One region of the Rhizobium changzhiense genome, then DNA from elsewhere that is predicted to be linked to it. Evidence: predicted binding sites of a transcription regulator. Region 1 holds the regulator's gene; each other region holds the start of a gene.
What was found. The regulator LexA, encoded in region 1, represses DNA repair genes until DNA is damaged. The targets are predictions, from matches to a motif close to TGTTCNNNNTGTGTTCNG.
Positions count from the first base shown of each region.

Region 2: a site for LexA is predicted at 3,183-3,200, ahead of G9X68_RS17030 (ImuA family protein). Genes of this name have one in related genera too.
Region 3: a site for LexA is predicted at 4,788-4,805, ahead of G9X68_RS20775 (ATP-dependent helicase). Genes of this name have one in related genera too.
Region 4: a site for LexA is predicted at 6,644-6,661, ahead of uvrA (excinuclease ABC subunit UvrA). Genes of this name have one in related genera too.

Region 1 covers NZ_JABFCQ010000002.1:237,256-245,206, forward strand. Annotated here, with positions in the region: gene G9X68_RS10585 (ComEC/Rec2 family competence protein) at 1-1,697, shown strand, start outside; gene lexA (transcriptional repressor LexA) at 1,678-2,397, opposite strand; gene G9X68_RS10595 (VOC family protein) at 2,593-3,489, shown strand; gene kdsA (3-deoxy-8-phosphooctulonate synthase) at 3,486-4,331, shown strand; gene eno (phosphopyruvate hydratase) at 4,469-5,743, shown strand; gene G9X68_RS10610 (FtsB family cell division protein) at 5,880-6,200, shown strand; gene pdhA (pyruvate dehydrogenase (acetyl-transferring) E1 component subunit alpha) at 6,346-7,392, shown strand; gene G9X68_RS10620 (pyruvate dehydrogenase complex E1 component subunit beta) at 7,408-7,951, shown strand, end outside.
Region 2 covers NZ_JABFCQ010000003.1:406,645-414,595, forward strand. Annotated here, with positions in the region: gene G9X68_RS17010 (hypothetical protein) at 171-830, shown strand; gene G9X68_RS17015 (hypothetical protein) at 975-1,592, opposite strand; gene G9X68_RS17020 (Rap1a/Tai family immunity protein) at 1,603-1,974, opposite strand; partial or broken gene G9X68_RS17025 (IS110 family RNA-guided transposase) at 2,392-2,879, opposite strand; gene G9X68_RS17030 (ImuA family protein) at 3,261-4,019, shown strand; gene G9X68_RS17035 (Y-family DNA polymerase) at 3,934-5,451, shown strand; gene G9X68_RS17040 (error-prone DNA polymerase) at 5,448-7,951, shown strand, end outside.
Region 3 covers NZ_JABFCQ010000004.1:123,396-131,346, reverse strand. Annotated here, with positions in the region: gene pncA (bifunctional nicotinamidase/pyrazinamidase) at 47-673, opposite strand; gene G9X68_RS20785 (EF-hand domain-containing protein) at 996-1,493, opposite strand; gene G9X68_RS20780 (hypothetical protein) at 1,890-2,237, shown strand; gene G9X68_RS20775 (ATP-dependent helicase) at 2,265-4,745, opposite strand; gene G9X68_RS20770 (VOC family protein) at 4,993-5,469, shown strand; gene G9X68_RS20765 (PrkA family serine protein kinase) at 5,882-7,825, shown strand; gene G9X68_RS20760 (YeaH/YhbH family protein) at 7,838-7,951, shown strand, end outside.
Region 4 covers NZ_JABFCQ010000002.1:392,343-400,293, forward strand. Annotated here, with positions in the region: gene G9X68_RS11320 (Na/Pi cotransporter family protein) at 1-130, shown strand, start outside; gene G9X68_RS11325 (DUF808 domain-containing protein) at 245-1,264, shown strand; gene corA (magnesium/cobalt transporter CorA) at 1,286-2,251, opposite strand; gene G9X68_RS11335 (DUF72 domain-containing protein) at 2,354-3,160, opposite strand; partial or broken gene G9X68_RS11340 (GNAT family N-acetyltransferase) at 3,185-3,603, opposite strand; gene uvrA (excinuclease ABC subunit UvrA) at 3,600-6,521, opposite strand; gene G9X68_RS11350 (single-stranded DNA-binding protein) at 6,805-7,311, shown strand; gene G9X68_RS11355 (MarC family protein) at 7,441-7,951, opposite strand, start outside.

The DNA.
Region 1 (7,951 bases):
CGACGAAGGTCGATGTGCAGGCAGGTCCGCAGGCGGCCAGATCGACGACCGAAGCGCTGCTGGAATGGCTCTACCGGCTGCGCAGCGGTATCGGCGACCGCATAAGGTCGATCCTGCCCGGCGACACCGGCGCTTTTGCCGCTGCTCTGGTGACGGACGAGCGGCGCGCCATCTCGGATGCGACGACGGAAGCGCTGCGCCAGTCCGGTCTGGCGCATATCATCGCCATCTCCGGTCTCAACATGGCGCTGTCGGCCGGAATCTTCTTCGTCGGCTTGCGGATGCTGCTCAGCTTCTTTCCCGGTGTCGCCGAGGCCTATCCGACGAAGAAGATCGCCGCCGCCGGCGCGCTCATCACCGTCACCGCCTATTTCCTGATCTCCGGCTTTGCGGTCTCTGCCGAACGCGCTTTCATCATGATGGCCATTATGTTGATCGCCGTCTTCTTCGACCGGCCGTCGATCAGCCTACGCAATGTCGCTCTCTCCGCGCTTGTCATCATTGTCATTTCGCCGTCCGAGGTCTTGGGTCCGAGCTTCCAGATGTCTTTTGCCGCCACATTGGCGCTGGTCTCTGGCTATCAGCTTTGGAAGGATCGGCGGGTCCGCGAAAACGCTTTCCTGAAGCTGCCGATCATCAGGCCCTTCGTTACCGTTGCGGGCTTCTTCGGCGGCGTCTTCCTGACCTCGTTGATCGGCGGTTTTTCCACCGCGCTGTTTTCGATCGAGCATTTTCATCGCCTGACCGCCTACGGCCTGCCGGCAAATCTCGCGACAATACCGATCATCTCCTTCATCATCATGCCGGCCGGCTTGCTGGCAATGCTGCTCATGCCTTTCGGCTTGGATGTTTGGGCCTGGAAGATCGTCGGATTCGGCCTCGATCTGGTGATCGCGGTCGCCAAGACGGTGTCCGGCTGGGATGGCAATATCGACGTCGGCCGTTTGCCCGCCTGGTATTTCACCGTCGCCGTGGCAGGCTTTCTGCTGCTGACGCTGCTCCGCACCCGGTTGCGCCATATCGGCACATCGATTATCGGGGTCGCAACGCTCATCCTGCTGCTTCTGCCGGTTCCCCGGCCGCCGGATCTGGTGATTTCGGAGGATGGTAGTCTCGTCGCAATCGTCGAGGCGGCGGCAATGGCTTCCAACCGTGAAAGACCGCCGGATTTCATCTTCGACCAGTGGCAGAGAGCGCTGGTCCTGCCGAAGCATGATCCGCCGAAGATGCTGGACGGTCCTGCTATCCCGCCGGAGGGAGAAGATCGCCGCGTCAGGCTTTCCCGCGATCAGCAGAACGAAGCAAGGACCGCGATGCGGGCCGCCGCATCGGGCGGTGACGCAAACCGCTTTTCCTGCGTCAAGAAGGCCTGGTGCACATCAAGGCTTGGCAATGGTCAGGTGGTAACCGTCATCGACAATGCCGCCTATCTCGGTCCGGCATGCGACGCGGCCGATATCGTCGTGACGTCGGTCCGCCTTCGCTTCAACAGCTGCCGCTCAGGTGCGACGCTCTTCACCGGTGAGACGCTGCGCAGGAGCGGTTCCATCGAGTTGCGCTTCACGGACGCCGGCCCGGAGGTCGCAACCGCATTCGATGCATTGTCGCGGCCATGGATGCGCCATCGCGCCTATGACTGGCGCAGCAATAGTTTTACCGAAACCGGACTGGCCAATGTCAGTGATAGCGGCGAATGAGGCCGACGAGTTTGCCCTGTACCTTGACACGGTCCGGCCCGAAGATCCGGGTCTCGTACGCCGGGTTGGCGGCCTCCAGCGCGATCGAGGCGCCCTTGCGGCGGAAGCGCTTCAGCGTCGCTTCCTCGTCATCGACGAGGGCAACGACGATATCACCGGGACTTGCAGTGCTGCCGTTGCGGATGATCACGGTGTCGCCGTCGAAGATGCCGGCGTCGATCATCGAATCGCCCTTGACCTCCAGCGCGTAATGTTCACCGGAGCCGAGCATGTCGGCCGGAACGACGATGTCGTGGGTGTTGTTCTGGATCGCCGAGATCGGAACACCGGCAGCGATTCGGCCCATGACCGGCACGGAGACCGAATTGCCGTTGTCGGCGACGGGCTTTGCAGGAGCAGGGGCGGCGACCGGCTGTGGCTTGCCGAGGCTGCCCTCGATCACGCTCGGCGAAAAGCCGCGCCGGGGCTGGATGCTGGGGCTGTAGGCCTCCGGAAGCTTGATGACCTCAAGCGCGCGGGCGCGGTTCGGTAGGCGGCGAATGAAGCCGCGCTCCTCGAGCGCTGTAATCAAGCGATGAATCCCGGACTTCGAGGCGAGGTCCAGGGCATCCTTCATCTCATCGAAAGATGGCGGAACGCCGGATTCCTTCATGCGCTCATGAATGAAGAGGAGAAGCTCCTGTTGTTTGCGCGTGAGCATCGACGTTGTGACCTCGTGATTGAAACAAATCCAGAACAGACACTATATGTTCCATATGTGTTCCGCAAGTAGCTAAATTTCCGTAAAACTTGGCGCCAACTCGTTGAGATTTTTATTTTCATTCGCCGGATTGGGACACAAGTCTTGTATTGAAGGTCGCGCTGCACATCTCTTGACCTTTCCAGGAGGGACATGATGAACGAGCATTCCGCCAAACCGTACCCGCTGGATCATATCGTGCTGCCGGTCGTCAATATCGATCTGGCGCGCGAGAGGCTCGGCAAGCTCGGCTTCACCGTTGCCGCCGATGCGCGCCACCCCTTCGGAACGGAAAACGCCTGCGTCTTCTTTGCCGACAAGACCTATCTGGAGCCGCTCGGGATTGCGAGCGTCGAAGAGAGCGAGGCATCGGCGCGGCAAGGCAACGTCTTCACCGCCCGCAACCAGGCCTTCCGCTTCCGCTGCGGCGAGGAGGGGCTTTCGGGGCTGGCTTTCGGCAGCAAGGATGCCGGCATCGATCATCAGAATTTCGTCGGCAACGGATCGAGCGCCGGCGAGATGCTGCAGTTCACCCGGCCGATGACGATGCCGGACGGTTCCGAGACGATTGCCGGCTTCAAGCTGGCTTTTGCCGCCGACCTGCGCGCGCCTGATCTCCTGCTTTTCACCGTCGAGCGCGTCAATCCGCTGCCGACCGACCGCGCCGCGCTTGAAACACATGCCAATGGTGTGACCGGCATAGTCGAGATCGCGCTTTGCACGCCGGAGCCGGCCGCCTTCGCTGCCTTCGTCAGCCTTGCCGTGGCGCAATCGGCAGTCGAGAAAACCGGTTTCGGCGTCAATATCGCGGCATCGAATGCCAAAATCAGCCTGATGACGCCAGAAGGGCTGGAGGCCTATTTCGACATTGGTGGCTCATCCGCCGATCGCGGCCTACGCGGCCGGGCAATCCTCTTCACTGTCGCCGATCTTGCCGTGACAGAAGCGCATTTGGCTGCTAACGGGGTGACTTACACGCGCAAGAACAATCGCATTCTGGTGAAGCCCGCGCCCGGGCAGGGCACGCTCTTCGCCTTCGAGGAAACACGATGAGCACTGATACGAATTCCGAAGTCAGGATCGGCGAAGGCCAAGGCCAGGTCACCTTTTCCAATACCGGCCGCCTGTCGCTGATTGCCGGTCCCTGCCAGATGGAGAGCCGCGACCACGCCTTCATGGTTGCCGGCACACTGAAAGAGCTTTGCGGAAAGCTCGGCATCGGCCTCGTCTACAAGAGCTCCTTCGACAAGGCGAACCGGACCTCGCTGTCGGCCGAACGTGGTATCGGGATCGAAAAGGGCATGGAGGTCTTTGCCGACCTCAAGAAGGAATTCGGGTTTCCTGTCTTGACCGACGTCCATACCGCCGAGCAATGCGCGGAGGTGGCAAAGATCGTCGACGTCCTGCAGATTCCGGCCTTCCTTTGCCGCCAGACCGACCTCCTCATCGCTGCCGCCAAGACCTGCCGCGTCGTCAATGTCAAGAAGGGTCAGTTCCTCGCTCCCTGGGATATGAAGAACGTCTTGAAGAAGCTCAATGCCAGCGGCAATCCGAACGTGCTGCTGTGCGAGCGCGGCGCCTCCTTCGGTTACAATACGCTGGTCTCCGACATGCGCTCGCTGCCGATCATGGCGGCGATGGGCGCGCCCGTTATCTTCGATGCGACCCATTCCGTGGCGCAGCCGGGCGGGCAGGGCGAATCCTCCGGCGGTCAACGTGAATTCGTGGAAACGCTGGCGCGCGCAGCGGTGGCTACCGGTATTGCCGGCGTCTTCCTCGAAACCCATCAGGACCCCGATAATGCCCCTTCCGACGGACCGAACATGGTCTACCTCAAGGACATGCCGCGACTTCTCGAAAAGCTGCTTGCCTTCGATGCGGTCGCCAAGGCTTGACGTTCAACAGCCTGACATGATCGTGCTGTAGGCCACATCCCAACGCTGGTCCGAAGGCTATTGCAGCATTGTAATTTGCACACCTTCGACTAAGACAGGTTTCGAACCATTTATCACCCACCGAGCAGGAAGAACCCATGACTGCAATCACCGATATCATCGCCCGTGAGATTCTCGATAGCCGTGGCAACCCCACCGTCGAAGTCGATGTCTATCTCGAAGATGGCAGCATGGGCCGCGCGGCCGTTCCCTCGGGTGCCTCGACGGGCGCACATGAGGCGGTCGAACTGCGTGACGGCGGCAAGCGCTATCTGGGCAAGGGCGTCGAAAAGGCGGTCGAAGCCGCTAACACTGAGATCTTCGACGCGATCGGCGGCATCGACGCCGAAAATCAGATCCAGATCGACAATATCATGATCGAGCTGGACGGCACGCCGAACAAGTCGCGCCTCGGCGCCAACGCCATCCTCGGCGTTTCGCTCGCCGTCGCCAAGGCTGCCGCCCAGGCATCCGGCTTGCCGCTCTACCGTTATGTCGGCGGCGCATCCGCCAGCCTGCTGCCGGTGCCGATGATGAACATCATCAATGGTGGTGCCCATGCCGATAACCCGATCGATTTCCAGGAATTCATGATCCTGCCGGTCGGCGCCGATTCGATCGCCGAAGCCGTGCGCATGGGTTCGGAAGTCTTCCATACGCTCCGCAAGGAACTTGCCGCACAGGGTCACAACACCAATGTCGGCGATGAAGGCGGTTTCGCACCGGGCCTGAAGAGCGCGCCGGAAGCTCTCGACTTCATCATGAAGTCGGTCGAGAAAGCCGGCTACAAGCCGGGCGAGGATATCTACCTCGGCCTCGACTGCGCCTCGACGGAATTCTTCAAGGACGGCAAATATGTTCTCGAAGGTGAAGGCCGCACGCTCGAATCAGGCGCCATGGCCGAATATCTCGCCGAGCTCGCTGCCAAGTACCCGATCATCTCGATCGAAGACGGCATGGCTGAAGACGATTGGGACGGCTGGAAGACGCTGACCGACCTGGCCGGCAAGAAGACCCAGCTCGTCGGCGACGATCTCTTCGTCACCAACTCCGCCCGTCTTCGCGACGGCATCCGCATGGGCGTTGCCAACTCGATCCTCGTCAAGGTCAACCAGATCGGCTCGCTGACGGAAACCCTCGATGCCGTCAACACGGCGCATAAGGCAGCCTATACCGCCGTCATGTCCCACCGCTCCGGCGAAACGGAAGATTCGACCATTGCCGATCTCGCGGTCGCCACCAACTGCGGCCAAATCAAGACCGGCTCGCTGTCGCGTTCCGACCGCCTTGCCAAGTACAACCAGCTGATCCGCATCGAAGAAGGCCTCGGCCCCCAGGCTCAGTATGCCGGCCGCTCGATCATTCGCGGCTGATCGGATCTGATGTTCAATGGTTTGACCCGCGCCCTTCGGCGCGGGTTTTTTGTTGCTCGGTTTTTAGAGTCAACGAACGGTTAATCTCTGCGCGTTAGATTGAATGAATTGGTAATGCGTTCAAGAGCATGCGTGTATGTGGACAAAGCATCATAAGAAGAGAAGGATCGGTCGCTTCGTCATTCCGGCCATGACGGTCGCCTTCCTGTCCTATTTCGGTTATCATTGCATCCATGGCGATTACGGCCTGCGCGCGACGGAGACGTTTGAGCGTCAGCGTGTCGCCCGTGAAAAAGAGCTTGCGGTCTTGAAGGCGAAGCGCGAACATCTGGAAAATCAGGTCGCGCTGTTGAGTGACGGCTCGCTCGACAAGGATATGTTGGACGAAAAAGCGCGTTATCAGCTCAACATGTCGCGTGCCGACGAGATCGTCGTATTCAATCACTATTCCAATTAACTGGAAACAGGTTAATTGGAATTTTCATAGTTTTTCCAATAATTTAGCGCCGAATACGAGCCATGCAATTATGGCATTGCTGTGGTCATATTTCTTCCCTATGGTACGCGCCACCAAGAAACGACAAACCCATAGGGAGGGTTGAATGGCGCCGCGAAAGACCGCGACCGTTTCCAGCCGCAAAACTGCAGCAAAACCGGCAGCCAAGGCATCGAATGGAGGCCCGGTAGCCGACTTCGATCGTGATGAGGAGCTCAAGGCCTATCGCGAGATGCTGCTGATCCGCCGCTTCGAGGAGAAGGCCGGCCAGCTTTACGGCATGGGCTTCATCGGCGGCTTTTGTCACCTCTACATCGGTCAGGAAGCTGTCGTCGTCGGCATGCAGATGGCGCAGAAGGAAGGCGACCAGGTCATCACCGCCTATCGCGATCACGGCCACATGCTGGCAACCGGCATGGAAGCGCGCGGCGTCATGGCGGAACTGACCGGGCGCCGCAGCGGCTATTCCCACGGCAAGGGCGGCTCGATGCACATGTTCTCGAAAGAGAAGCATTTCTACGGCGGTCACGGCATCGTCGGCGCCCAGGTCTCGCTCGGAACGGGTCTTGCCTTCGCAAACCGCTACCGCGGCAACGACAATGTCTCCATCGCCTATTTCGGCGACGGCGCTGCCAACCAGGGCCAGGTCTACGAGAGCTTCAACATGGCTGCTCTCTGGAAGCTGCCGATCGTCTATATCGTCGAGAACAACCGTTACGCCATGGGTACCTCGACCGCCCGCGCCACCGCGCAGTCGAACTACTCGCTTCGCGGATCCGGCTTCGGCATCCCGGGCATTCAGGTCGACGGCATGGACGTTCGCGCCGTCAAGGCGGCGGCCGATGAGGCGCTCGAGCATTGCCGCTCTGGCAAAGGCCCGATCATCCTCGAAATGCTGACCTATCGCTATCGCGGTCACTCGATGTCCGACCCGGCGAAGTATCGTTCCAAGGAGGAAGTGCAGAAGATGCGCTCCGAGCAGGATCCGATCGAACAGGTGAAGGCACGCCTCATCGAAAAGGGCTGGGCTTCCGAAGACGATCTGAAGGCGATCGACAAGGATGTCCGCGACATCGTCGCCGACAGCGCCGACTTCGCCCAGGCCGATCCGGAGCCGGATGCATCCGAGCTCTATACCGACATTCTGCTCTAATCGGGGAGGGAACCCATGCCTATCGATATCCTCATGCCCGCCCTCTCTCCGACCATGGAAGAAGGCACACTGTCCAAATGGCTGAAACAGGAAGGTGACAAGGTCACCTCGGGCGATGTGATCGCCGAAATCGAAACCGACAAGGCGACGATGGAAGTCGAAGCCGTCGACGAAGGCGTCATCGGCAAGCTGCTTGTCGATGCCGGCACTGAAGGCGTCAAGGTCAACACCAAGATCGCCGTGCTGCTGCAGGACGGCGAATCGGCCTCGGATCTTTCCGCCGCCAAGCCGGCCGCCGCACCAGCTCCGGAAGTTGCCCAGGAAGAGAAGCCGACCAACACCGGCTCTGCCTCCGCACCGCTTCCAGCCGAGCCGAAGGCCGTCGTTCCGAACGATCCTGAAATCCCGGCCGGCACCGAAATGGTGTCGACGACCGTGCGCGAAGCGCTCCGCGACGCCATGGCCGAAGAAATGCGCGCCGACGAAAACGTCTTCGTCATGGGCGAGGAAGTCGCCGAATATCAGGGCGCTTACAAGGTCACGCAGGGGCTGCTGCAGG
Region 2 (7,951 bases), on a different contig from region 1:
CAACCGTTCGTTAACTTTCTTGAATGCTGTAATTACTAGATTATTTCTCCTGTGCCGACCAACGAGCTCACGCTCCCCGATCTACCTTGTGGATAACCTCGTTTCGGTTTATTGTATACTTTAACTTCTCGCGATGATATGTCGTTGAGAATGCGAAGGAGCCGTTAAAAATGTCCGAGATGCAAGCACTTGAAAAACGCAGGAAGGTCGTTACCGACCAGATCGTGCGCCTCCGCGAGGAGCTGGCATCGCTTGAGGCGGAACTGATGGAACTCGATGTTGCGGGATCTGTCCTGGCGCGAATCACCGGCGCGAAGTACGACCGCAAGGATGCGAGCCGCGACTACGTATCCGGTAGCTACAGCATACAGACGAAAATCCGCGCCTTGCATCATAATCGTTTTGACACCTGCTGCTTGGCTTGCGACGACAAGGTCAAACACCTCGCGGTTTATCCTCCTCCGCCAGCGGGCTTCTACGGTGGCAGTGCGGGCTGGGATATTCTCGCAAAGAAGCAGCTCTCTCTCCCCGAGAAAATTACGGTCGCGATGAGGTATGCGCATTCGCAGGCCATCGATGCCCTCGCTCCGAAGGAGATTGAGAATTACATCCTCGTCCTATTTGGCGACGTGCCGGAAAAGCAGAACGTGAACAGCGTTGCTTGGCGCATGGCGAAATCGGGCACCCTCTGCAAGGCGGACGATGCGCCGAAGTATTGGCTGCCTGCAAACGAAAAGACCGCTGACACTGCCCCCGCTAAAGGTCAGTCAGCGGCCTTCGTGTCCACTCGTGCGAAAGGGCGTCAAGCCGTTCCGGGGGGTGGTACATGAGAAGAGCATAGCTACATTCATCATGCCTGGTCGGCCTCGCTGCGAAGCGGGGTCGATTTTCTAATGTAAGGTAGCCTGGGCGTCACGTCAAAGGCGGGTACCTGGCTTTCCGTTAGCATTCTACATTGACAACAGCCTCGGCGGTCAGATCATCTCGTAGCTAATGAACCGCAGGGCTGCATCGATTTTTGCGCGCGGTCGTGCCGGTACAAGATATCCGCCACCGCCACCCTCCGCGAAAACCGCCGCCCAAAATGCCACCACCAGCTTCGGTTTCCCGTAGTGGCGGATATCCCTCAGCATTCGCTCATACTGGACGGTCGGGATCATTAGGCCAACGTAGATGGCGTCCTTGTATGTTGGGGTGTGGCCGTAATGAGTGACATATCCGCGCTTGCCATCATCGCTGGGGCGGATGTCCACGACCGCCGTTTCGAAGTCGGTTTCAAACAACTCATGGCCCCGATACGCGCCGCCGTCGTGGTTCGATACCTTGTTGGTTATTCTGAGGACATCCGAATTCTGAAGCCGTGCCTTACCCCTCAGAATGTAGGGTTCGTCCTTACTGGCAATTAGGCTGGCGGGCTCGGTGATCGTCAGTTCAGAATCGGCGTCGAAGCCCTCGACGTAACCGGTCACGGTGTATTCTGTCAGTTCTACCGAGAGACATTTCCAAGAACGCTCGAACACGAACGTGCGGCCGTTTTCGTCATCCCTATATTCGATCCTGTCTTCAGTAACCGTTGAATATATGCCACCCACCGCATTCTCCTCACTCGCAAGGCCAAGCCGCATTGTAGGCCATGAAGAGCGCTCGCGGAGCGTTTACACCTCCTTTTTCCGGGTGGGTCTCGACCCAGTCACATCCAATGCGGATAGCGCGAGCATAGTTTGCTTTCTCTGGCAGGCAAAAGCGTCCGAGCACGGTAGGGCGATACATCGCCAACGCTTCCTTATCTTTTAGGTTTGCTTCAAGCAGAACCATGGAAATCGTGTTCTCACGCCACATGTCCATGAAGCCGGTGATATACGCTGCCGCGTAATCCAGATCCTTTTCGCAATGGTTCGCTAGGTCTTTGGCATCCATCGCGTCAGCCGTGTTGGCCGCGAGCAATCCCAGCAATGTCAGTATAACCCGTCTCATTCAACCCTCACCCGTGATTGCGGGACGCTACACCTGATTCGGCTGATGAAGAAGACTAGGGCTCTGCCCTCACGCGCCGCAAGCCTCTTCCGCCCAGCTTCCTACGTGCAGCCGGTTCACCGCGAAGAGCTTGCAGCTTGCTTCCCGCTGTTCGCCACGAGGCAGGATTGCATGGGAGCAATCCGCCTTCCATTCAAAGACGGCGTCACCCCTTGCAGGGAAATGCGCCCCCACACGATTGCTGGATGGGGCTACCGGCAAGGGAGGGGGAACGCGGAGTGATCAGCATCCCTCATCCAGTAGTTGTCCGCTCGTCGGGATACTTCGCATTCTGCTTTCCGGCCCATCGCAGCTCATAGCAAGCTGCAGCCCGACGGGACCTGGATCCTCGACCAACCATCTTTGTTGAAGATCTGGCTTGATCAACGCGGCGACGTTTTGGCGACCAGGCGGACCAATGATGCCAAACTCAGCCGCATAGCTACGGATCGCGTTCGAGAGTTGCGACTTTACGCCAACCAGCCGCTCCCGAACGCTCATCAACATGCATGCGGCTTGCTGCTCACGCGACTTTATCGGGACGAAGCGCATGGAGGGTCGACTGACGGCTTCACAGAGAGCTTCAGCATCCGCAGCGTCGTTCTTTCCTCGTTTCACATATGGCTTGACGTATTGGGGTGGGATCAGGCGCACTTCGTGACCGAAGGATGTAAGCAGACGCCCCCAGTGATGTGAGCTGCCACTGGCCTCGATCGCAATCGAAGTCGGCAGCGTAGTCTCGAAAAATTTGATCATTTCCCGTCGCCGCAATTGGCGGCGTATCACGGGTTCTCAGCGTCATCAACACCGTGCAATTGAAACACGCTTTTCGACGTGTCCATACCAATTCTTACAACAGGCTTCATGGTATGCGCTCCTCTCGCTCGTGGATCCATGATCATAATGCCATGGATCGCCGAGGTCTCAGAGCCGTCCACACCAACACATTGGCAGTGACCGTTCCGTGAAACTGCGAGGATCGTAGCCGATGGACCGGTCAAATGCCAAGCGGCGCAGGTGAAGTTACGATCTGTCGAAAATATATATTCTCGCCTCTACCAAAACGCCGCAATTGGCCCATGGCCATGTTTCGCAAAGCGAATCTCTTGGCTTTGTTAAAGTTGAGAGATAATATTCCTATTCGTGGTTGCTTGACTCTTCGGCGACGTCGGAACAGATAGAGAACATCTGCATTCGAACGACATGAAGTCGAAACTCCAACACGGCCTTCAAGGGACGCGTGAATGATGACTGCTGCCCGCAACAGGGTAATTGCCGATCTACGCGATCGCATCGCCTCCCTCGAGGGCGGTTCGGCGAGAAAGGTCGGCTGCCTTGCTTTTGGGGTTTCCGAAATAGACGCGGTGCTTCCAGGCGGGGGTCTCGCCTATGGTGCCTTGCACGAGTTCGCGGGTGGCGGGTCCGGAACGGTCGATGGTGCCGCCGCCGCCCTCTGTGTGGCGGGGATCGCTGCGCGAACCAAGGGGCAGATCCTTTGGTGCATGACGCGGCCGGACCTGTTTTTCCCGGCGCTGGCTTTGGCGGGTCTTCATCCCGATCGCGTGGTCTTTGCCGAAGCCGATAGGGAAGAGGATGTCCTGGCAACCATGGAGGAAGGTCTTGGCTACGGCGGCCTGGGCGCCGTGGTCGGTGAGCTTGTCCGTCTACCCATGACCGCGTCGCGCCGGCTTCAGCTTGCGGCTGAGAAGACCGGAACGATTGGGCTGGTCGTGCGACGATGGCGGCGGCAGACGGAGGCATCGGATTTTGGCCAGCCGACGGCGTCGACATCAAGGTGGCGCGTCAGCGTACTGCCATCGGAAGAGCTACCGGTTCCAGGCGTTGGGCGGCCACGATGGCTGCTGGAGCTGATGAGAGTGAAGGCGGGCGAGTGCGCGGAGTTTATTGTAGGAGCGTGCGATGCCACGGGTCGTATCCATTTATCTTCCGGATCTGGCGATCGACAGGATCAGGCGGGCCGATGGCGCGGGAATGCTCACCGCTGAGCGGCCACTTGTCGTCGTCGCGAAGAGCGGTTCCAAACGCTGGATCGCGGCGGCGGATGAAACAGCCCGATCCGCGGGTCTTCATATTGGCATGCCGGCTGCCAAGGCGCAGGCCATCGTCCAGGGTCTGCAGATGGTCGACGCCGATCCGATCGCGGACACCGCGGCCCTCGAACGCCTCACGCTCTGGGCGTTGACGCAGTACACGCCGATCGTCGCAATGGATGCGCCCGACGGCATCGTCATGGACACCGAAGGCGCCGATCATCTCCAGGGTGGCGAGGATCTGATGCTGTCCGGCATCGTCAATCGCTTCCGTGCCAAGGGGCTGACCGCGCGGGTTGCGATTGCTGACAGCTGGGGCGCGGCGCATGCGCTGGCACGGGTGAGCCCGCGCGATACCGTGATCGCTGCACGGGGCGAAACATCGCGTTTCGTCGAGCGGCTGCCGGTATCATCGCTACGGTTGCCAGCGGAAACTGTGGTTGGCCTGCGGACCCTCGGGTTTCAGACGATCGGCGAGCTGTCGGCCACACCACGCGCGCCGCTTGCCCTTCGCTTCGGTCCCGAAATCGGCCGCCGTATCGACCAGATGTATGGGCGGCTGCCGGAGCCGATCGATCCAATCCGTCCGATGGATGTCATCGAAGTCAGCCGCGCCTTCGCCGAGCCGATCGGCGCTCCCGAGACCATCGCCAAATACGTCTCGCGGCTGGTCGTTGAGCTCTGTCAAGCGCTCCAGCAGAAGGGCCTCGGCGTTCGCCGCGCAGATCTTCTCGTGCACAAGGTCGACAATACCATGCAGGCGATCCGCGCCGGCACGGCGAAGCCCGCCCGCAATGTGGCCTGGCTGACAAAGCTCTTCAAGGACCGGATCGAGAAGATCGAGCCGGGCTTCGGCATCGAGAAACTCTCGCTGGTGGCTGTCATCGCCGAACCGCTCACCGAGGTGCAGAAAGCGTCCTCCCTGATCGAGGAAGAGATCGTGGATATCGCGCCGCTGATCGACGTGATCGGCAATCGCGGGCAGCGTGTCTATCGCATGGCGCCGGTGGCGAGCGACGTGCCCGAGCGCAGCGTCAAGCGTGTGAGTGCGGTTGCCGGGGAGACCGGTGCGTCATGGAGCTTGCACTGGCCTCGACCCGTTCGGCTCCTCTCCCGTCCGGATCTGATCGAGGTGATCGCGCTCCTGCCGGATCATCCACCCGTGTCGATGACCTGGCGCGGCAAGCGACGGCGTGTGAAACGCGCCGACGGCCCGGAGCGGATTTTTGGCGAGTGGTGGACGAGGAACTCCGAGTTCGATGCGGTACGCGACTATTTCGTGATCGAGGACGAGGGCGGCGAACGCTTCTGGATATTCAGATCTGGCGATGGCATCGATGCGGCGACCGGCTCGCACAAATGGTTTCTGCACGGGATTTTCGCATGAGATATGCCGAGCTCCAGGTGACGACACATTTCTCATTCCTGCGCGGCGCATCGTCGGCGGATGAGCTGTTTGCGACCGCCAAGGCACTCGGCATCGAGACGCTCGGCGTCGTCGACAGAAACTCGCTCGCCGGCATCGTCCGGGCTCTGGAGGCGTCCCGCGCCACAGGCGTTCGCCTCGTGGTCGGTTGCCGTCTCGATCTGCAGGACGGCATGTCGATCCTGGTCTATCCCACAGATCGCGCCGCCTATTCGCGCCTGGCCCGGTTGCTGACGCTCGGCAAGGGCAGAGGCGGCAAAGCCAACTGCATCCTGCATCTCGACGACGTGGCCCTCTATGCCGAAGGCCTGATCGGTATTCTGGTTCCCGATCTGCCCGACGAGACCTGCGCCGTGCAGCTCAGAAAGATGGCGGAAATGTTCGGGAACCGGGCGTATCTCGCCCTTTCCCTTCGTCGGCGGCCAAACGACCAGATGCGGCTGCACGAGCTGTCGAACATGGCCACACGCTTCAAGGTGAAGACCGTTGTGACGAATGACGTTCTTTTCCACGAACCGTCGCGCCGTCAGCTGCAGGACGTCGTCACCTGTATTCGCACCCGCACTACGATCGATGACGTCGGTTTCGAGAGGGAGCGTCATGCGGATAGATTCCTCAAACCAGCCGAAGAGATGCAGCGGCTGTTCCCCCGTTACCCGGAAGCATTGGCCCGGACGATGGAAATCGCCAATCGCTGTCGGTTCTCGCTCGAGGAACTAACCTATCAATATCCCGAGGAGGCGATCGTGCCAGGCAAGGACGCGCAAGCGTCTCTCGAGCATTATGTCTGGGAATGCGTGCCTGCGCGCTATCCGGAAGGTCTGCCGGACAGCGTTTTGAAAATCATTCGACATGAGCTCGACCTCATCCGGGCCATGAAATACGCGCCCTACTTCCTGACCGTGTTCTCGATCGTCCGATATGCCCGCAGCCAAGGCATACTCTGCCAGGGGCGGGGATCGGCCGCCAACTCTGCTGTCTGTTACATTCTCGGCATCACGTCGATCGATCCCGAGACCAATGATTTGCTGTTCGAGCGCTTCGTTTCCCAGGAGCGCGACGAGCCGCCGGATATCGACGTCGACTTCGAGCACGAGCGGCGCGAGGAAGTCATTCAGTGGATCTACAAGACCTACACCCATCAGAAGGCGGCCCTCTGCGCGACCGTTACACGATATCGTGCGAAAGGTGCGATCCGTGATGTCGGCAAGGCACTCGGTCTGCCGGAAGATATGATCAAGGCTCTGTCGTCGGGCATGTGGTCCTGGTCGGCCGAACTGGTCGGCGACCGGAACCTGCGCGAACTCAACCTCAATCCCGACGACCGTCGCCTCGCACTGACGCTGAAGCTTGCCCAGCAACTGATGGGAGCCCCCCGGCATCTCGGCCAACATCCCGGCGGTTTCGTGCTGACGCATGATCGGCTCGACGATCTCGTGCCGATCGAGCCGGCATCGATGGCCGACCGGCAGGTGATCGAATGGGACAAGGATGACGTCGAAGCTCTGAAGTTCATGAAGGTCGATGTGCTGGCGTTGGGGATGCTGACCTGCATGGCAAAAGCATTCAAGCTGATAGAGGAGCATAAGGGCGAGACGATCGATCTGGCGAATATCGAGCAGGAGGATCAGGCCACCTATGCGATGATCCGAAAGGCCGACACGCTCGGCACCTTCCAGATCGAAAGCCGGGCTCAGATGGCGATGTTGCCACGGCTGAAACCGCGGACCTTCTACGATCTCGTCATCCAGGTGGCGATCGTCCGGCCCGGGCCGATACAGGGCGACATGGTGCATCCGTATCTGCGCCGCCGCGAAGGCAAGGAACCGGTCGTCTATCCGACGCCCGAACTGGAAGCGGTGCTTGGAAAGACGCTCGGCGTGCCTCTCTTCCAGGAGTCGGCCATGAAGGTGGCGATGGTCTGCGCCGGCTTTACCGGCGGCGAGGCCGATCAGCTTCGCAAATCGATGGCCACGTTCAAGTTCACCGGCGGCGTCTCAAAGTTCAAGGATAAGCTGGTCTCCGGCATGGTGAAGAATGGATATTCGCCGGAGTTCGCGGAGAAGACCTTTTCGCAGCTTGAAGGTTTCGGCTCCTACGGCTTCCCGGAAAGCCATGCCGCAAGCTTCGCGCTCATCGCCTACGCCTCAAGCTATGTGAAATGCCATTACGCCGACGCGTTCTGCGCGGCCTTGATCAACAGCCAACCCATGGGTTTCTATGCGGTCGCCCAGATCGTCGGCGACGCCCGCAACCACGGTGTGGAGATCCGGCCGGTCTGCATCAACCGCTCTCGCTGGGACTGCACGCTCGAGCAGGTCAAGGGAAACGAGCGCCGCCATGCCGTCCGCTTGGGGATGCGTCTGGTGCGTGGACTGGCCGCAGTCGATGCGGCACGCATCGTGGCCGCCCGTGCCGATCAACCCTTCGACAGCGTCGATGACATGTGGCGGCGCGCGAG
Region 3 (7,951 bases), on a different contig from region 1:
TGATTCATCATTGGTGTGTTCAGTTGTCTTTTATCGCTGATCGCAATCAGCCGGCCAGGGCCTTGACGCTGTCGATGATGGCGATGCCATGCGTCCGCATTTCCTCGATGGCGGCGGCGACGCCTTCGGGCGTGATGCCGCGGCTTGCATCCTCGATGAAGCGCACGCGCACACCCGGCATCATCTCCAGCGCGTCGAGCGCGGAGAACTTGACGCAATAGTCGGTCGCCAGCCCGCAGACATCGAGATCGGTGACGCCCTGATCCTCGAGGAAATCGGAAAGCCCAGTCGAGGCATCGCGGTCATTGTCGCGGAACGCCGAATAGCTGTCGATATCAGGATCCTCGCCCTTCTGCTGGATGAGGTCGATCTCTTCGGATTTGAGCTCGGGGTGCAGTTCGGCATCGAGCGTACCCTGAATGCAGTGATCGGGCCACATCATCTGCGGCTTGCCCGACAGTTCTCCCATCTCGAAGGGGGCGGCACCGGGATGGGCGGAGGCGAAGCTGCCGTGGCTCGGCGGATGCCAGTCCTGCGAGGCGACGATCAGATCGTATTTGCCGCTGTCGATCAGTCTGTTTGCGACGGGAACCACCTTGTCGCCCTCCGGCACCGGCAGATTGCCGCCCGGACAGAAGCCGTTTTGAATGTCGACGAGCAGCAGCGCTTTCATCAAGGCCAATCCCTTCGCTTTATTGCAGTGTAAGACGCCAAGAACACTGAATGGATCAACTAGTGGATTTCCAGGCGCGGACGCGCAAGTGTTAATTCTGGCACTAGCGGTAGTAAGTGGTCAAAACAGAGTGCTCTAATGCAACTGCTGCGAGAGTTTACGGCGGCTCTCGTGTTGAAATGGAACGGAGGGATGGGGAAGGCTCGCGCATGATTTCCGAATTGCGGACACAGCCCGCGACAGCGGCAATTGCCGCGTCGGGACGCTTTTGTGCGGCATCGATGGATCGAGGCTCCCCCGGCAGGGCCCAGATCTTGGCCAGCTAGACCGCAGCCACGTCGTCGGCTGCGGAATCACCTGCTGCGGCGGAATTGCCGTAGGTATTGCGGTAGGCTTGAAGGGACGTCTGCATGTCGCTCAGCACTTCGGTCAGGAGCGGATCGCTATCACCTGAAGTGTTGATGCTGTTCGGATCGGCGGCGAGGAATTCGGACTCGGTCAACTTGCCGTCGCCATTCGTATCCATCGCGGCAAAGACGCCCTTGGAATCGTCGTCGCTCTGATCGCTGCCGTCGCCCTGATAGTCGCTGCTATCGGTCTTCTGCATGGACAGCATCAGCGACAGAATGTCGGCGGTGATCTTCTTGACGATGTCGGTGCTGCTGTCGTCGCTGTCGGTCGACGCCGTGCCCGATGTCGAGGACTGCGAGGCGGCGGCCAACTCGTCCGCCGATATGACGCCGTCGCCGTTCTTGTCGAGGCTGGACAGCGTAGACTGGTACTGGGTCACTGTGCTGCCGAGAGATGAAACACTGGTCACTGGAACCTCCTTTGAAAAGTTCGTCGTGAAGCCTGCCTTTCATGGGCGGGCAGCCTCTGGGCTAAGCTGATTTGCGCAAGGCGTCAAAGCGACGTTTTGACGGGGCGGGAGTGTGATTGACGACGTGAGGCAATGCACATCAACCTTTCGGTTGCCAAAGCTTTTTCATTGAATTTATTGGATTTTTTGGCAACGGTTTGTGTGGGCGCGATTAAATCGGTGCCGGTGTTGGCCCGAAATTGCCGTAACGCAGCGTGCGGAGGAGGTGTGGACGGAGTGACCAGGTTTGCGCGGCTGCGACATTTCGTCTGTTTTCCGCGAGGCAACGTCAGGCCGATCTTGCTCCGGGTCATGATTTCTGCCTTTCTTACTCAGAAGCAAGGCGGAACCGAAGCCATGTCACAGCCGGACCCCGACGAAAAGATCGATGCGACGTTTCGCAACGGGTCGCTGACGGCGGCCGGGATCATTCTCGGTTTCTCGCTCAATTTCATCAGTGTCTGGGTTTCCAATCCCAACGACTGGAGCCGCATCGATATTCCGCCGATGCTGTTCCTGACCGTGGGCATCGCCGTCCAGGTGAAGGTCTTTGCCGATCTGCTGGCGCGCGACTCCTTGTTTGCCGTCAAATATGACCGGTCTCGCCGGCTCTTTCTGATCGGATTGGGAATCGTCGCCGCGGGCATTGGCGTCGCGCTCGTCAACGATATTCTCGGGCTCGGAAGGATGCGGATGCTCGGGTAAGGCTTTTCGCGTCGTGCTGACGCGAGGTCAGACGCGCTCGACGAACCCGTCCAGCACCCGTTTCTGTCCGGCCCGGTCGAACTCGATCGTTAGCTTGTTGCCTTCGATGCCGGTAATGTTGCCGTTGCCGAATTTCAGGTGGAACACGCGGTCGCCGAGCGTGAATCTAGATGGCTCCGACGAGGTCGATTTCGCCACCAGCTCGCCCTCGATGGTGCGCCCCTTCGGGCCGCTTTCGCCGTAGCCGATGCGTTCGACGGCGTGGCCGGAGCGGGTGCCCCAATTGTCGCGCGTGGCGTCGGTCTTGTTGGCCTGGGCACGTTTCCAGCCGGGAGTGGAATAGGAGTTGGCGAAGGGTTCGGCCTTGTCGAAGCGGGACTGGCCGTAGCCGCCGCGGCCGTACCCGCCGTAGCTCTGCTCCATTTCGGCGACCTCGACATGGGTGATCGGCAGTTCGTCGAGGAAGCGCGAGGGCAGGGTCGATTGCCAGAGGCCATGGATGCGGCGGTTGGAGACGAACCAGATGTGGCAGCGGTGCTTGGCGCGGGTGATGCCGACATAGGCGAGGCGGCGTTCCTCCTCCAGGCCGGCGCGGCCGCTCTCATCCAGCGAGCGCTGGTGCGGAAAGAGGCCCTCCTCCCAGCCGGGCAGGAAGACGGTGTCGAATTCCAGGCCCTTGGCCGAGTGCAGCGTCATGATCGACACGGCATCAAGGTTCTCGTTGGTCTCGGCATCCATCACCAGGGAGACGTGTTCGAGGAAGCCGCGCATCGACTCGAAGCTTTCCATCGAGCGGATCAGTTCCTTGAGGTTTTCGAGGCGGCCGGGTGCTTCGGCGCTCTTGTCGTTCTTCCACATGTCGGTATAGCCGGACTCTTCGAGGATCTGCTCGGCAAGTTCGGTATGCGGCGTGTTTTCAAGCAGTTCCTGCCATCGGCGGAAAGATTGAATCACGTCGAAGAGCGCCTTTCGCGCCTTCGGCTTCAGCTCATCGGTCTCGATGATGTCGGCGGCCGCCGCGAGCATCGGGATATCGCGGGCGCGGGCATAGTCGTGCAGCGCGCGCACCGTCGTGTCGCCGAGGCCGCGCTTCGGCGTGTTGATGATGCGTTCGAAGGCGAGGTCGTCGGAGGCTTGAGCGACCAGGCGGAAATAGGCCATGGCATCGCGGATTTCCAGGCGCTCGTAGAAGCGCGGGCCGCCGATGACGCGGTAATTGAGGCCGAGGGTGACGAAGCGGTCTTCGAATTCGCGCATCTGGAAGGAGGCGCGCACGAGGATCGCCATGTCGTTCAAGAGATGCTTACCGCGCTGGAGCTGCTCGATCTCCTCGCCGATGGCGCGGGCTTCCTCCTCCGAATCCCAGGAGGCGTGCACCTGCACCTTGACGTCGTCCGGATCGGAGCGGTCGGTGAACAGCGTCTTGCCGAGCCGGCCTTCATTGTGGGCGATCAGATGGGCGGCGGCTCCGAGGATATGCTCGGTCGAACGGTAGTTGCGCTCGAGCTTGATGACCTTGGCGCCGGGGAAATCCTTTTCGAAGCGCAGGATATTGTCGACCTCCGCGCCGCGCCAGCCATAGATCGACTGGTCGTCGTCGCCGACGCAGCAGACGTTCTGCGGCTCGCCCTTGGCGCGCTGGGCGAGAAGCCTCAACCACATGTACTGGGCGGTGTTGGTGTCCTGATATTCGTCGACGAGGATATAGCGGAAGCGGCCGTGATATTCCTTCAAGAGATCCGGGTTCCTGCGGAAGATCGCGATCGGATGCATCAGCAGGTCGCCGAAATCGCAGGCGTTCAGCGTCGTCAGGCGCGCCTGGTAGGCGAAATAGAGATCGCGGCCGCGGCCATTGGCGAAGGCGCGGGCGTCGCCCTCGGGGATATCGGCAGGGCCGAGACCCTTGTTCTTCCAGGTGTCGATCATGCCGGCGAACTGCTTGGCCGGCCAGCGCTTGTCGTCCAGGCCTTCGGCCTGAATCAACTGCTTGATCAGGCGGACGACGTCGTCAGTATCGAGAATGGTGAAATCGGAGCGCAGGCCGACGAGCTCGCCGTGGCGGCGCAGCAGTTTGACGCCGATCGAATGGAAGGTGCCGAGCCAGGGCATGCCTTCGACGGCGCCGCCGACGAGCAAAGCGATGCGCTCCTTCATCTCGCGGGCAGCCTTGTTGGTGAAGGTGACGGCGAGGATCTGCGAGGGGAAGGCGCGGCCGGTGTTGAGGATATGGGCGATGCGGGTCGTCAATACGCGCGTCTTGCCGGTGCCGGCGCCGGCGAGCACGAGGACCGGGCCTTCCAACGTTTCGACGGCTTCGGTCTGTTCCGGGTTCAACCCGGCGAGATAATCCGGCCGCTTGCCGCCGTCGCGAGCCGCCATGGCGCGGGCGGCGATGCCGCCACCGGCGGCGGGCGCCCTTTCGGCGGGTGCGGCAGGCGGCTGCGGCTTGCGCGCCATCTCGCCCGGCTCTTCGTCGAAGAAGGGCATATCGTCGAAACTATTGCTCATGGCGCGTAATGTAGTGATTCGGGAAGGAAAGACCAGAAAAGATGTTCTGCTTTCATTCCCGAGCCGGCGCTATTCCAGGCGGCATGTTGCGGGCGGCAATACCGCCGCCGAGCCCGGCTGCCGTCGGCCTGCGTGCGTGCGGGGCTAAAAATTTCCGATCGCGGCGTGTCGGATCGGGCGCCGGTGAGGCGTCCTTGGGTCATCGAACAGCAGTCCGGATCACACCCATCAACAAGGAGGCCGATTCATGCCGAAGGTCGTTTCAAATCTCTGGTTCGCCGAGGAAGCGCGCGAAGCCGTCGAATTCTACGTGTCTGTCATCCCGGACTCGAGGATCGGCCGCACCACCATACTTCAGGCGGAAACGCCGAGCGGGCCGCCCGGCAGCGTCGAGCTGATCGAGTTCACGCTCGCCAACCAGGCCTTCCTGGCGATGAAGGCCGGCCCGCTCGACAGTTTCAACCATTCCTTCTCGATCGCGATTCTTGTGGAAAACCAGGCCGAGATCGATCGGATATGGGAGGCCTTCCTCGCAAATGGCGGCACGCCGGAGGCCTGCGGCTGGCTGAAGGACCGCTGGGGCCTTTCCTGGCAGATCGTGCCGCGCATGCTGTCCGAGATGATCGCCGACAGCAACCGCGAGCGGGCCAGGCGCGTGACCGAAGTGATGCTCGGCATGGTCAAGATCGAGGTCGCCGCACTGGAGAAGGCATTCAACGGCTGAGTCGCGCGGGTAGGCGCATGATCACGATGCGGGGCGCATGGCTGGGATGCGCCGTTTTCCAGCATGTCTGGAGCGGATCGGCACACGCTGCCCCGCATCGACTTTGGGCAGATTGACCGCCAAATCGTCGATTTCTCCAGTGCTCGAATCACGGGCGACATTGCACACCTTTTTCATCTTTCTGTCACGTCGCGAAATGTGCTGATACCACAATGGCATCCTTCTCAACTACAATAAGAGACAGTTTCGTAGAGTAGAAAAATAACCGGTGCATGCACGTTTTTGTGCATTGCCAGAAACAGCCGGTGAGCGTGGAATATACCTGCGAAACTATTGATTCTTAGGAATGTCGTGTCCATCTCCTTGGTATGACGACCTAGAGCCTGTGGCATTAACCTTGAATGGAGGGCCCATGCTGAGCGAATCCGTATTTGATGCGTTCACCCGCAGCTATGATGCGCGTCGCGAAACCGATATGTCGATCGCGGAGTATCTCGACCTTTGTAAAAAAGAACCGCTTGCCTATGCCAATGCGACCGAGCGCCTGCTGGCCGCGATTGGCGAGCCGCAGATGGTCGATACCGCCAGGGACACGCGCCTCGGCCGGATATTCATGAACCGGACCATCCGGATCTATCCGGCCTTTGCCGGCTTCCATGGCATGGAAGAGACAATCGAACGCATCGTTTCCTTCTTCCGGCATGCGGCGCAGGGGCTCGAGGAGCGCAAACAGATCCTTTATCTTCTCGGCCCGGTCGGTGGCGGCAAGTCATCGCTGGCGGAGCGGCTGAAGCTGCTGATGGAGGTTCATCCGATCTACGTGCTGAAGGCGGGTGATGAGATCAGCCCCGTTTTCGAAAGTCCGCTCAACCTCTTCGACCCGGACACGATGGGATCGCTCCTGCAGGAGCAATACGGCATTCCCCTGCGCCGCCTGAATGGATTGATGAGCCCGTGGTGCCTGAAGCGGCTTGATGACTTCGGAGGAGATATTTCCCGCTTCCGTGTCGTCAGAGTACAGCCTTCGCGGTTGCGCCAGATCGCCATCGCCAAGACCGAGCCTGGAGACGAGAACAATCAGGATATTTCGTCGCTGGTCGGCAAGGTCGATATCCGCAAGCTGGAGACCTATTCCCAGAACGATCCCGATGCCTACAGCTATTCGGGCGGCCTCAACCGCGCCAACCAGGGCGTGCTCGAATTCGTCGAGATGTTCAAGGCGCCGATCAAGATGCTGCATCCGCTGCTGACGGCGACGCAGGAGGGGAACTATATCGGCTCCGAGAATATCGGCGCCATACCCTTCTCCGGCATCGTCCTTGCGCATTCGAACGAAGCGGAATGGCAAACCTTCAAGGCCAACAAGAACAACGAGGCCTTCATCGACCGTATCTGCGTGATCAAGGTGCCCTATTGCCTGCGCGTCACGGAAGAGCAGAAGATCTACGAAAAGCTGATCGAGGGATCGGAACTCGCCGATGCGCCATGCGCCCCCGCGACGCTCGAAATGCTGGCCCGCTTCTCCGTGCTTTCACGCCTGCGCAAACATGAGAATTCGACGTACTTCTCGAAAATGCGCACCTATGACGGGGAGAGCCTGAAAGAGACGGATCCGCGCGCCCGCAGTGTCCAGGAATATCGGGATGCCGCCGGCATCGACGAGGGCATGGACGGCATATCGACCCGCTTCGCCTTCAAGGTGCTCGCCTCCACATTCAATCACGACACCACGGATATCGGCGCCGATCCGGTTCACCTGATGTATGTGCTGGAGCAGTCGATCCGCCGCGAGCAGTTTTCCGACGATGTCGAGAAGCGTTATCTGGAGTTCATCAAGGCCGATCTTGCGCCGCGTTACGCAGAGTTCATTGGCAATGAGATTCAGAAGGCCTATCTTGAATCCTATGCGGATTACGGACAGAATCTGTTCGACCGCTACGTCGATTATGCCGATGCCTGGATCGAAGACGTGGACTTCAAGGATCCCGATACCGGCCAGCTTCTCGATCGCGAGCTCCTCAACCAGGAACTGACGAAAATCGAAAAGCCGGCGGGAATTGCCAATCCGAAGGATTTCCGCAACGAAATCGTCAAGTTCTCGTTGAGGTCGCGGGCAGCCAACGGCGGAAAGAATCCGTCATGGACGAGCTACGAGAAGATCCGGGAAGTTATCGAAAAGCGAATGTTCTCGCAGGTCGAGGATCTTTTGCCGGTCATTTCCTTCGGATCGAAGAAGGATTCGGAAACAGAAAAGAAGCACAGCGAATTCGTCTCGCGCATGGCTGCGCGGGGCTACACGGAGAGGCAGGTTCGGCGCCTCGTCGAATGGTACATGCGCGTCAAACAGGCAAGTTAATGTGGAGCCAATATGCACATTGTCGACCGTCGGCTAAATCCGCGCGGTAAAAGTCTGGAAAATCGGCAACGGTTTCTTCGGCGCATGAAAGGCGCCGTGCAGCAGGCGGTAAAGCGTTCTCTGCAA
Region 4 (7,951 bases), 160 kb from region 1:
CCGCCGCATCGACGAGGAGCGCAAATCCGTGAACCGCCAGAGCGTTTTGTCACGGGTTTCGCAGAAACGGGAACGGCAGGCACGTCCTCCGCTGGACGAGGGCGGGTTGAGCCCGATACCGGCTGAATAACGGCCATTGTCGTCGCGATCCTTGCGTGGCATCTTCCCGCCGGAGGATGCCACGTTTCGTTGATTGGTTTTCCGTTTTTCACTGCGCAAGTCTGTCTTCCCGACGGAGGCTCGAATGAGTGTTGGCCTGATCGCCCTTCTTGATGATATCGCGGCATTGGCCAAAGTGGCTGCGGCGTCGCTCGACGACATTGCCGGCCAGGCGGCCAAGGCGGGCGCGAAAGCGGCCGGTGTCGTCATTGACGATGCGGCGGTCACGCCGCGTTACGTCACCGGATTTTCGGCAGCGCGCGAACTGCCGATCATCGGCAAGATCGCGCTCGGCTCGCTGAAGAACAAGCTGCTGATCCTGCTTCCCGCAGCGCTTATCCTGAGTCTTGTCGCCCCGCAGGCGATCACGCCGCTGCTGATGATCGGCGGGCTTTACCTCTGCTACGAAGGCGTGGAAAAAGTCTACGGACTAGTGCTGCCGCATGCGGCCCACGCCCATGAATCGGCACTCGAGGCCACGAGCCTCGATGCCAAATCGGTAGAAGACGAAAAGGTCGCCGGTGCAATCAAGACGGATTTCATCCTGTCGGCCGAAATCATGGCGATTACGCTCGCCGCGGTGCCGTCAGGCGGCATGTTCACGCAGGCCCTCATCCTCGCCGTCGTGGGACTGGGCATCACGGTCTTGGTCTATGGCGGCGTGGCGCTTATCGTCAAGGCCGATGATCTGGGTCTGATGCTGGCGCGTGTGCGCACGGGCTCTCCGATCGGCGCCTTCTTGCGTGCGATCGGAAAGGGGCTTGTCACAGGCATGCCTTATTTTCTGAAACTGCTCGGCATCGTCGGCACGGCCGCCATGATCTGGGTCGGCGGCGGCATCATCGTTCACGGCCTCGAATCCTATGGCCTCGGCGGCCCTGCACATCTGATCCATGATGCCGGGGAGGCGACCGCGCATGCCATTCCCGCTCTGGCATCCGTGGTCAGCTGGATCGTCGAGGCCGCAGGAGCGGGCATCGTCGGTATCGTCGCCGGCTTGATCGCTATTCCGGTCGCCGGCTACATCGTCTCGCCGATCTGGCGGTACCTCAAATCGCTCCTGCCGCGCCGCCGGAAAGAGGCGCTGGCGGACGGGAAGAAATGAAGCCCATCGGCGAGCAAGGCGTCATATCCAGCGGGCGCGCTTGAAACGGATGAAAAGTGCGATGCACATGACGGCGATGACTGCCAGGACGATAAAATAACCGTAGCTGGTTTTCAGCTCGGGCATATTGTCGAAATTCATGCCGTAGATGCCGGCGATTGCCGTTGGAACGGCGAGAATAGCAGCCCAGGCCGCTAGCTGCCGAGTGATCGTGCCCTGTCTTTGCTGTTCAAGCAGATTGCTCGCTTCGAAAACCGATGTGATCACGTCGCGCAAGCTTGCAACCATCGTCTCGACACGGTGCATGTGCTGAAGCGCATCGCGGAAATAAGGCTTCGCTTCCTTGTCAAGCGACGGCAGGTCGAGATGGTAGAGCTTGCCGCAAAGGTCCAGCATCGCATCCAGCACCCGCTGAAACAGAATGACTTCCCGGCGCAACTTGAAAATCCGGGCGATCTGGCTGCGGTCGAGAAACGCATCGAGCATTTTTCGTTCCATCTCGAGAACGGAATCCTCGATCGTGCGCACGATGGGAAGATAGCCGTCGATAATGAAATCGAGAATGGCATGCAGAATGTAGTCGGTGCCATGGCAGAGCGTCTGCGGCGATGTCTCCAGCCGGCCGCGCAGCTCTCCGTGCCCCCGCTCCGACCCATTGCGGACGGTGATGATATAGCGCTTGCCGACGAAAATTGCGGTTTCCCCGTAGGTAATATGGTCCGCCTCGAGCTGTGCCGTCTTTGCGATGACGAACAGCTGGTCGTCATAAACGCTGAGCTTCGGCATCTGCAGAGAACTGAGCGCATCGGCGATCGAGAGTTCGTGAAGGCCAAAACGGCCTTGCAGCAGCAGGAGTTCGTCCCGGCTAGGCTTGTGCAGCCCGATCCAAATGAATTCGTTGTCCGTCGCCGGAATGGAGGCCGCCTCGAAAGGTATGGCCTCGACCCGCCGTCCGTTGCGATAGAGATAGGATGCGGCAACGCTCATGCGGGCCCCCGGGTTACCACGCTCATGATGCCCTCATGGGTTGCGTGACTGACGATGTGATACCCACAATGTTACGATCCTTTTGTGACTATCCAGCCTCGCCTATTTCGCCAGCGCCTGCTGCAGGGCGATCGCCCCGTGCGGCGCATTGACCTTGCCCTCATGGATCATGAAGGCGAAGACGTCGCGCGGCTCGGTCTTCACCTTGCGATCTCCATCGATCAGCGGCAGGTCATCAGGAACTTTGCCCTCGGCCCAGGTCTCCAGCCGGCCTGCCCAGGCCTTCAAGTCCTTTTCCGGATAGCAGGTCGGAATATCGTCCGAACCCTTCTGCAGCCGCGCATAGACGAAGTCGGCCGTCACGTCGGCGATCATCGGATATTCGAAATGTTCAGCGCAAACAGGCGCCACGCCATATCTCGAAAGCAGCGCCACGAACTCCGGCACCTTGAAGGAATCGTGCCGTACCTCGACCACATGGCGGAGCGCCAGCCCGTCCTGTTTCGCCGGCAGCAGCTTCAGGAAGGCCTCGAAATCGTCTGCATCGAACCTCTTCGTCGGCGCGAACTGCCACAGCAGCGGCCCGAGATGATCGCCGAGTTCGCTGATGCCCGATGAAAGAAACCGCTCCATCGATTCACCGGCTTCGGCAAGCACCCGCCGATTGGTGACGAAACGTGTCGCCTTCAGCGAAAAGATGAAACCCTCGGGCACATCCGCCGCCCATTTGGCGAAGACCGCAGGCTTCTGCGTGCTGTAATAGGTGCCGTTGACCTCGATGACCTTCAGCTGGCGGCTGGCATAATTCAGCTCGTCCTTCTGCTTCAGGTCATCGGGAAAGAAATGCCCGCGCCAGGGCTCGAAGGTCCAGCCGCCGATGCCGGTGCGGATAGTGCCGGATTTCGTCATGTCGTCCTCCCCATTCGCAGCCGCTCAGGCCGCATTGATCTCTTTCGTCATGTCGACGAGTGTCCATCCTGGCCGATAAGGGTTCGGCCGGCGACCCGTTTCCTGAAACCCGAAGGCGCTGTAGAGCGCGATGTTCCGCTCCATCCGCGCATTCGTGTAGAGCCGGATCTCCGGCGTGGCCCATTCCCGGCACCCTGAAAGGCCGGCGAGACCGCGATGCTGAACAGCATGAGGTGATCGCAATGCTGCTCGACGACCACCAGGCCGGCCGTTTGCCCGCCGATCTCGCGCAGCCAGACCTCGCCGCGTTCGATCCGCGGCGCGTAATCCTCCGTCACCGGGATCGGCGGAGCGCCGAACAGCTCGGTATAGGGCCGGTAGGCGGCGGTTGTCAGCGTCGCGATCGTTTCCAGATCATCGGGCGATGCTGGCCTCATCGTCATTCAGCCGCAACCGCCTTCTTCACCGGCCGCCGTTCCAGCAATTCCTTCAGGAAGTGTCCGGTATAGGACCGCTTCTCCTTGACGATCGCTTCCGGCGTGCCGACAGCCACGATCTCGCCGCCGCCATCGCCGCCTTCAGGACCGAAATCAAGCACCCAGTCGGCGGTCTTGATGACTTCGAGATTGTGCTCGATCACCACCACCGAATTGCCCTGGTTGACCAGTTCGTGCAGCATTTCGAGCAGCTTGGCGACGTCGTGAAAATGCAGGCCGGTCGTGGGTTCGTCGAGAATGTAGAGTGTGCGCCCCGTCGAGCGTTTCGACAGCTCCTTGGCAAGCTTGACGCGCTGCGCCTCGCCGCCGGAGAGCGTATTCGCCTGCTGGCCGACCTTGATGTAACCGAGGCCGACATCCTTCAGCGACTGCAGCTTATCGCGCACGGCAGGCACCGCCGCGAAGAAATCGACGCCTTCCTCCACCGTCATGTCGAGCACGTCTGCGATCGACCTCTGTTTGAAGGTGACGTCGAGTGTCTCGCGATTATAGCGCTTGCCGTGGCAGACGTCGCAGGTGACGTAGACGTCGGGCAGGAAGTGCATCTCGATCTTGATGACGCCGTCGCCCTGGCAGGCCTCGCAGCGCCCGCCCTTGACGTTGAAGGAGAAGCGGCCCGGCTGGTAGCCGCGTGCCTTCGCCTCCGGCAGGCCGGCGAACCAGTCGCGGATCGGTGTGAAGGCGCCGGTATAGGTTGCCGGGTTCGAGCGCGGCGTACGGCCGATTGGCGATTGGTCGATATCGATCACCTTGTCGATATGCTCGAAGCCGTCGATGCGGTCGTGATCGGCCGGGTTTTCACGCGCGCCCATGACGCGGCGCGCGGCCGATTTATAGAGTGTCTCGATCAGGAAGGTGGATTTGCCGCCGCCGGAAACGCCGGTCACCGCCGTGAACACCCCGAGCGGGATCGACGCCGTGACATTCTTGAGATTGTTGCCGCGCGCCCCGACCACCTTGATCTCGCGGCCCTTCTTCGGCTTGCGGCGCTCGTCGGGAACGGGAACGCCAAGTTCGCCGGAAAGATATTTGCCGGTCAGCGAGTTCGGACTGTCCATAATGTCCTGCGGCGTACCATGGGCGATGACCTGACCGCCGTGAATGCCGGCAGCCGGGCCGATATCGACCACGTCGTCGGCCGTCATGATCGCATCCTCGTCATGTTCGACAACGATGACGGTGTTGCCGATGTCGCGCAGATGCTTCAGCGTGTCGAGCAGCCGGGCATTGTCGCGCTGATGCAGGCCGATCGACGGCTCATCGAGCACGTAGAGCACGCCGGTCAGCCCCGAGCCGATCTGCGAGGCTAGCCGGATGCGCTGGCTTTCTCCGCCCGACAAGGTGCCGGAATTGCGCGACAGGCTGAGATATTCCAGGCCGACATCGTTGAGGAAGCGCAACCGGTCGCGGATCTCCTTGAGGATGCGCACAGCAATCTCGTTCTGCTTGGCGTTGAAGCTTGCCGGTAGCGTCTCGAACCAGTCGCGGGCGACGCGGATCGACATACCAGTCACTTCGCCGATATGCAGCGTGTCGATTTTCACCGCTAAGGCCTCCGGCTTCAGGCGGAAGCCGTTGCAGGAAGGGCAGGGGGCAGCCGACATGAAGCGCTCGATGTCTTCGCGCGCCCAGGCAGAATCGGTCTCCTTCCAGCGGCGCTCGAGATTGGTGATGATACCCTCGAAGTTCTTCTGCGTCGTATAGGAGCGGGCGCCGTCGGCGTAGTGGAATTCGATCTTGTCGTTGGTGCCATTGAGGATGACGTCCTTGGCCTCGTCGGAAAGATCGTTCCAGCGGGTGCCGAGCTTGAAGCCGTAATGTTTGCCGAGCGCTTCCAGCGTCTGGTTGTAATAGGGCGAGGTCGACTTGGCCCAAGGCGCGATCGCGCCGTCCCTCAAAGTCCGTTCGGGCTCGGGCACGATCAGGTCCGGATCGATCTTCTGCTGGGCGCCGAGGCCGTCACAGGTCGGGCAGGCGCCGAACGGGTTGTTGAAGGAGAACAGCCTGGGTTCGATTTCGGGAATCGTGAAGCCGGAGACCGGGCAAGCGAACTTCTCCGAAAACAGCACACGTTCATGCGTCTCGTTCAGAGACTTGTTGGCCGAGCCACCGGCCGAGGTCTCTTCCGGCGGCAGCGGCTTGTCGGCGAATTCGGCGACCGCCAGCCCGTCCGCGAGCTTCAGGCAGGTTTCGAGACTGTCCGCCAGGCGCGCCGAGACATCCGAGCGCACGACGATGCGGTCGACCACCACGTCGATATCGTGCTTGTATTTCTTGTCGAGCACCGGCGCCTCGGCGATCTCGTAGAACTGCCCGTCGACCTTGACGCGCTGAAAGCCCTTCTTCATCAGCTCCGCCAGTTCCTTCTTGTATTCGCCCTTGCGCCCGCGCACGAGCGGCGCAAGGATATAAAGACGAGTGCCCTCGCCGAAATCGAGGATGCGGTCGACCATCTGGCTGACGGTCTGGCTCTCGATCGGCAGGCCGGTCGCCGGCGAATAGGGAACGCCGACGCGGGCAAAGAGCAGGCGCATGTAGTCGTAGATCTCGGTGACGGTACCGACCGTCGAGCGCGGATTGCGCGAGGTGGTCTTCTGCTCGATCGAGATTGCCGGCGACAGCCCGTCGATCTGGTCGACATCGGGCTTCTGCATCATTTCGAGGAACTGCCGGGCATAGGCCGACAGGCTTTCGACATAGCGCCGCTGGCCCTCGGCATAGATCGTGTCGAAGGCGAGCGAGGATTTGCCGGAACCCGACAGCCCGGTCATGACGATCAGCTTGTTACGCGGCAGATCGAGATCGATGCTCTTGAGATTATGCTCGCGCGCGCCGCGGATGGAGATCGTCTTCAGTTCGCTCATCGTCTCTGCTTTGGTTTTCTGGATGACAGCCCTTATTTAGTGATGCCGACGGGCGAGTCGAGGCTGAATATCCACAAGGGCTGAAGGTTTTCGATTCTGTTGACAGGATCATACGGATAAACTAGAACAAATAAAGAACAAAATTCCTGATGGATGCATGGGGCTTTCTGATGGATAAACATGTGGATTAAATGCCGCCCATGCGCATCGGCGGTCCGTGATGGTTTAAGGTGCGCCGATCGATTAAACGCCGCCGGGCAGGGCGGCAGGCAGGGTGAGAAGCATGGCTGGTAGTGTGAATAAGGTAATTCTGATTGGAAACGTCGGTGCAGACCCCGAAATCCGCCGCACTCAGGATGGCCGGCCGATCGCCAATCTTCGTATCGCGACCTCGGAGACCTGGCGCGACCGCAATTCCGGCGAGCGCCGTGAGAAGACCGAATGGCACACTGTCGTCGTCTTCAACGAGGGCCTTTGCAAGGTCGTCGAGCAATATGTGAAGAAGGGCGCCAAGCTCTATATCGAAGGCCAGCTGCAGACCCGCAAGTGGCAGGACCAGCAGGGCCAGGACCGCTACAGCACGGAAGTGGTGCTCCAGGGCTTTGGTTCGACGCTGACGATGCTCGACGGCCGCGGTGAAGGCGGTGGCGCGAGCGGCGGCCGTGGCACTGCCGGTGGCGGCAACGATTATGGCGACGACTACGGCGCCCCGGCTCCCTCCTCATCGCCGAGCCGCGGCGGTGGCGGCAGCAACTTCTCGCGGGATCTCGACGACGACATCCCGTTCTGATCGATAGCCTTTGCTGGCTTTGTGAAAGACGTGTGAGAGCATGATGCCTTGGATGGCGTCATGCTCTTTTTCTTTGATTCCGCGGCAGATCATTCAGGCCGGATCGGCCTCAATCATCTACGGCCGTTTTCAGTGCGGCGTCGCGCTGATCAGATTGAGCGCCGATTTCGCGCCGTCGACGACGAATTGGGCGGCAAGGGCGGCGAGGATGACGCCGAGGAGGCGTGTCAGGATGGCCCGGCCGGTGACGCCGAGGAAACGGTCCAGCCTTTCGGCGACGAGCAGCATGAGGAAGGTCAGCAACAGATTGGCGGCAAGGACGCCGATCAGCTGCGCCTTTCCGACGGAGGTCGCCAGCGTGCCGGCCAGCAGGATCGTCGCCGAGATCGCGCCCGGGCCGGCGATCAGCGGCAAGGCGAGGGGAAAGACGGCGATATTCTCGATATGATCCTTGGTGATCGCCACCTCCGTGGCCTTTTCCTTGCGGTCCTGGCGCTTCTCGAACACCATCTCGAAGGCGATCCAGAAGAGCAGCAGTCCGCCGGCGATGCGGAAGGCGCCGATCGAGATCCCGAGTACGCCGAGCACGCCGGCGCCGAACAGCGCGAAGACGGCGAGGATGATGAAGGCGATGACCGAA